Linked DNA regions of Candidatus Pseudothioglobus singularis PS1. The protein of the gene in region 1 interacts with the protein of each later gene in a pairwise test. Links are inferred from orthologs where the notes say so. Each region holds a gene or a part of one and is shown on either strand. Other genes may lie near its edges.

The links.
Region 2: the proteins of rlmB (region 1) and tsaE interact in binary tests that used the Escherichia coli proteins (3 or more experiments, as listed by UniProt). The link is inferred for Candidatus Pseudothioglobus singularis PS1 from one-to-one orthologs.

Annotation. Positions count from the first base shown.
Region 1 is NZ_CP006911.1:754,352-757,310, reverse strand. It holds rlmB (23S rRNA (guanosine(2251)-2'-O)-methyltransferase RlmB), read left to right. Parts: upstream 1-1,086; coding sequence 1,087-1,833; downstream 1,834-2,959. Other genes in the region: plsX (phosphate acyltransferase PlsX), read left to right, coding at 2,617-2,959; rpmF (50S ribosomal protein L32), read left to right, coding at 2,409-2,609; W908_RS03875 (YceD family protein), read left to right, coding at 1,881-2,405; W908_RS03885 (peptidylprolyl isomerase), read left to right, coding at 196-1,074; W908_RS03890 (LPS-assembly protein LptD), read left to right, coding at 1-196. UniProt on the Escherichia coli protein: Specifically methylates the ribose of guanosine 2251 in 23S rRNA.
Region 2 is NZ_CP006911.1:1,323,350-1,326,276, forward strand. It holds tsaE (tRNA (adenosine(37)-N6)-threonylcarbamoyltransferase complex ATPase subunit type 1 TsaE), read left to right. Parts: upstream 1-1,198; coding sequence 1,199-1,657; downstream 1,658-2,927. Other genes in the region: W908_RS08900 (uroporphyrinogen-III synthase), read right to left, coding at 1-160; W908_RS06715 (calcium/sodium antiporter), read left to right, coding at 258-1,208; W908_RS06725 (N-acetylmuramoyl-L-alanine amidase family protein), read left to right, coding at 1,642-2,763; dsrK (sulfate reduction electron transfer complex DsrMKJOP subunit DsrK), read right to left, coding at 2,768-2,927. UniProt on the Escherichia coli protein: Required for the formation of a threonylcarbamoyl group on adenosine at position 37 (t(6)A37) in tRNAs that read codons beginning with adenine.

The sequences.
Region 1 (2,959 bases):
TGAAACAACTGGAATAGCTTATGAATCCTGTTGCTGGGCATTTAGATTAGCTCATTTCAAAGAAGATAACTCCTCAGGTGGCCACAACTACAGCACTGGAATGGAGCTAGTTCTAACTGGTCTAGGGTCAACTTCATCTCCTCTTAAAGATAAAATAGAAAATAAAATTCAGGGGTATACAGCTAATCTAAGATAATGAAAAAAATCTTAGTTCTGCTCCTTTTTATATGTTCAAGTAGTGTTTTTTCAGAAAACACAATAATCGCCATAGCTAACAATAATGCTATTACATTAAATTCTTTAATAATTCATTTGGATAAAGCAAGCTCCAAGCAAGAAAAAATAAAGATTATTAATAATCACATTGACAATAAACTTCAAATACAAAAAGCTACTGAACTGAAATTAACTCCAACTAAGAGAGATATTGAAAACATATTAAATAATATTGCTCAAAGTAATAATCTCTCTTTGAAAGAATTAATGGGTTTTGAGAATTTTTCTTCAATTGAGAAAAAAGTTTTAGAGAATTTATCGATTTTAAATTTACAAAGATTTATTACTAAAGAGTTAAAGATTTCTGAAGAGCAAATTCTTACGTTATGCCCAGATAAGAAAGTTATTAAAGATGAAAAACAAATTAAGATTGCTCAAATAATTATTTCTGAAATAGATAATCAAAACATTGACTTAGCCAAAAAAAACCTATTGATAAAAGATTTTCTGAGCAAGCTTGCAGGTCATATTGAAAAAGGAGCTTCATTTGAAGCCTTTGCAAAACTCCACTCACAGCATCCAAGTTATTATAATGGTGGCATTACAGACTGGCTTAGAGTCGAAGGTCCAACTCTAAAGATGCTAGATTCACTTGGCATTAAAGAAGTTTCAGAAATTTATATGACTGATTTTGGACTTGCAATTGCAACAAAGGTTGATGAACGTTTTATTAGTAGTAAACTTAAAGAATGCAAAGAAAGAGCGATCTATGAGCATGCTGAAATGTATTATTCAGATTGGCTAACAAATCTCAGAGAAGAAGCCAATATAGAAATTTATTATGACAAATTACTTTAAAACATAATTTTAATGTCCAAATCTATTAATTTATTTGGCTTTCATAGCATTGAAAGCTTGCTTATAACTAATCCTGAATTGATTATCAAAGTTTCAATTCTAAATAATAGGAAAGATAAAAGAGTCAGTGATTTAGTCAAAATACTAACAATTCAGAAAATAGCATTTTCAATGACTGATAAAAATGATTTGAATCGTATTGCAAAAGGCGAAGTTCATCAGGGAGTTATTTCTGAGGTAATACTTCCTCCAGTTCTGACTGAAGAATTACTTTTTAAATCTATTAGTGAAAATTCATTAAAGCCTTTAATATTAGTTTTAGATTCAATTCAAGATCCAAGAAACTTGGGTGCCTGCCTAAGAAGTGCTAACGCTGCTGGTGTTGATTATGTGGTCATTAATAAAGATGGGTCTGCACCTATTAATGCGGTAGTTCATAAAACCTCCGCTGGAGCTGTAAATAGCCTTAAAATTTTTCATGTCACAAACCTATCACGAACAATCAAAGAGTTTCAAAAAAGAGGAATATGGGTTATTGGTTTAGATGGTTCATCTAAATCAACTATCTATGATGTAAATTTAACTGATGCAACTGCGATAGTAATGGGCGCAGAAGGCAAAGGTATAAGAAGATTAATTAAAGAAAACTGTGATCAAATTGTTACAATACCTATGTCTGGAACTATTGAAAGCCTTAACGTCTCTGTTGCCACAGGTATTGCTCTTTTCGAGAGTAAAAGACAAAGAGAATCCACTTAACATACATAAAAATTTTGGGTATAATTTTCGGCTTTAGAAATTAGATAATGGAAAAGAGTACGCAGCTTCCAAAAACTATAAAAGTATTTAACTTTGCTAAAAAAGAAGTTAATTTGCACGGTGAATATAAAATTGCAAACGTGCCTAGAGTTTCAGATCTAGCAAGGAATAATGAAGACAATTTAAAAGTGAATTTATCTTTTCATTTAGAAAATGGAAAAACCCCTTGCGTTAAGGGGATAATTAATTCTAAGATAGTTTTAGATTGTCAGCGCTGCTTAGACGCCCTAAATTTAGATTTAAAGGTGTTTTTTAATCTTGCCTTTGTAAGATATGAAAGCCAAGCAGAAGGACTAGATAAAGTTTACGAGGTATATGTTTTGGGAGAGGATGAAGAAATAAATACATTGGATTTAATATCTGATGAGCTTCTTTTGTCGCTTCCAATGGCACCATCTCATAAGTTTGATTGCAGTTTAAAAGTTGAATCAGAAATAAAGGTTGAAAAGGTTCATGAAAATCCTTTCGATGTTCTAAAAAATATTAAAATAGCCGATTTTGGCAAGGAGTAAAAAATGGCAGTTCAAAAAAGCAGAAAGACACCTTCTAAAAGAGGGATGCGTCGCTCTCACAATGCGTTAAAAAATCCTGCATTGTCTGAAGATCCAGAAACAGGCGAAACTCACCTTAGACATCATATTACCGCTGATGGATATTATCGTGGGAAGCAGGTAATTAAATCTGCTGCTGATGATATCGAAGAAGTAGAAGCCTAAACAATCCATGTCTATAAGGGTATCAATAGATGCCTCAGGTGGTGATTTTGGATTTTCAGTCACTATCAATGCTGGTATTAGTGCCTTAAAGACCTATGATGATCTTTTAATCAATTTTGTAGGTGATGAGGCTGGGATTAAGAATGAGCTGAATAAAAATTCTTCTTATTCAAATTTTGCTGATCGTATTGATGTCACTCATGCCTCAGAGGTTATCAATATGAGTGATTCTCCCTCTGTGGCTCTAAGACACAAAAAAGACTCCTCAATGAGGATTGCTATTAACCTAGTTAAAAATGGTGATGCTGATGCTTGCGTAAGTGCTGGCAATACAGGCGCACTCATGTCCA
Region 2 (2,927 bases), 570 kb from region 1 along the record:
CAGTCTGAATTTTGATGATCTCAAAAGCAGGAAACAAAGCATAATCAATATTTCTGTTATTTAGAAGTAACTCTAAGTTTTTAGTTTGAGAAATGGGTCTTGTAATGAGGATCATCCATTTATTATAGATATTTGACTTTGGAAATCTAGTATTTATCAATATCGATCTGCATTATTAGATCATTAATACGAACGTGTTTATTAAAATCAAACTTCGATGACTCTATAATAAACGTTAAATTATTTTTAACATTACTATGCTTATCTCAGTCCTATCTCTTTTAATTGGTTTCACCTTACTTGTTTGGAGTGCTGATGCATTTACAGATAATGGCGCTAAAATAGCCAGAATATTTAACATTTCACCACTAATTATTGGCTTATTGATCTTTGGTTTTGGTACATCAGCACCAGAGATGTTAGTCTCTGGACTTGCTGCTTATGATGGTCATCCTGAATTAAGTATTGGAAATGCATTTGGCTCAAACATTTTTAATATTGGCTTAGTACTTGCAGTTGCTGCAATTATCCATCCAGTAATTGTAGAAAAAAATGTCTTAAAAAAAGAATGGCTCTTTCTATTTTTATCCACTTTAGTTATTGGGTTCCTACTAATAGATGGCTTTTTAAGTTTTATCGATGGCTCCATTCTACTAACACTACTTCTCCTATTCTTATATTATGTTTTTAACGAGTCAAAAAAAGATAACAACCTTGAAAATGAAGTCTCTGAAGACACAAACAAGGACCAATCCAAAGGGAAAACTTGGCTTCTCCTAATCATATCCTTAGTAATATTAGTATCCAGCGCCAGGCTTGTTGTTTGGGGCGGTACAAATCTTGCATTAGCTTTTGGAGTAAGCGACTTAATTATTGGATTAACAGTGGTTGCATTGGGAACAAGCTTGCCAGAACTAGCAGTTGCCATTAGCAGTGCTTTAAAAAAACAACATCAAATGATTATTGGCAATATTATTGGCTCCAATTTATGGCTCCAATTTATTTATTCATTAGGTGTTTTAGCCATTCCAGGCTTAATCCTTCCTTTTCAGATTCCTTCAGAAGTAATGAGTAGAGACTATATTTATATGCTTATCTTTACTTTGTTGATTCTTATTTTCTCTTTAAAGTTAAGAATAAGCCGGTTTGGAGGTTTAATTTTACTGACGATTCTGGCCAGTTATCTATACCAATTAGTTTGGATTTAATATTAAAAAATCTCGATGATACAAAAGCACTTGGTGAAAAACTTGCAGAGTGTTGCTCAAATCTTGAATATCCTTGTGTCATATATTTGATTGGTGATCTTGGTGTTGGAAAAACGACTTTAGCTCAAAACTTTATTAAGTACTTTGGGTTCATCAAAGTAAAAAGCCCAACTTACACCCTTGTTGAGAGTTATCAAAATGAAAATGTTGATATTCATCACTTTGATTGCTATCGATTGACAGACCCAGAGGAATTAGAATATATCGGAATACGTGAATATCTCAAGCCTAGATGCCTTCAGCTTATTGAATGGCCAGAGCTAGGAAAGGGTGCACTAGCAAAATCAGATATTTCAATTGAATTAAGTGGCAATGGAGATATAAGAAATGCCAAAATAACATTTCAAACTGATTTAGGTCAATCTATAAAAGAATGCGCTATTGGATAAGTTTATTTTTTATTGTTTATTCTGCTTTCTCGCTTGCAGATGATAAAACGACTCTTTATGATTTTAGATACTGGTCTGCTCCAGACCATACTCGAATCGTTATTGATAAAGAAGAGGATACACTTTTTAATATCAAAAGTTTTGATGATTACCTCATTATAAGCTTTGATGATGCTGAGGTTTTATCTGAAACTTTTTCAAATCTTTTCTTTAAAGACTCTCGTATAAAAAAAGTTAGAATCAAACGCGATAAAGAAACTATTAAATTAATTGTTCATATTAATAATAAATTTAGCACTAAGCACTTCACTTTAAAGCCAAATGCAAAATACAAGTACCATCGATTGGTAGTAGATGTTATCGATTCAGAGCTCAAAATAACAAAAAAAATTACAAAGCCTGAAGTAGTTACGCCTATACAAAATCAAAAAATTATCCTTGTCGATGCGGGTCATGGTGGTGAAGATTCGGGCGCAATTGGAAAAAACCGATCTAAAGAGAAAGATGTCAACCTGGCTATTGCTAAAAAATTAGTGGCAATCATTAATAAAAATAAGAATTTGAAGGCAGTATTAACTAGAAGTGGTGATTATTATGTTCCACTAACAAAAAGAATTACAATCGCTCAAAAAGAAAAAGCAACAATGTTTATTTCTATTCATGCGGATGCTGTCGAAAGTCCTGTTGCGAAAGGTGCCTCTGTTTATATATTAAGTGAGAAAGGGAATAATAGTAAATTGGCAAAACAGTTGGAAACATCTCAAAACGTAGTTGATCAATTTGGAGGAGTCGAATCAGTTATTGATAGTGACCAGTTTCTCAAAAATATTTTGAAAGATTTTTCAAGAAAGGATCGTGACATGCAATCATTTAATCTTGCAAACGAGATAATAAAACAACTTGAAAAAATTGGACCAATTCATAAAAAAGTTCCTCAGAAAGCTAACTTTGTTGTACTCAAGTCTCCCTCAATTCCCTCGGTATTAGTCGAAACTGCCTTTATATCGAATCCAACTCAGGAAAAGAGACTCACCAACAGCAAGCAACAAACTAAAATTGCACAGTCAATCTATCAAGGCATTTTGAAATATTACAGTACCTTATAGAAATCTATGCTTCAGTATCTGAGCTTTTATTTAACACAATAGCCTCACTAACGAGCTGATGAACACTCACAATCATGTATGGGTCAAAATCATAATTAGGGAGAACTTTAGAAAACTGTGATTTACAGATAGCGCAAATCGCAGCCAGGGTGTTTACTCCTTTT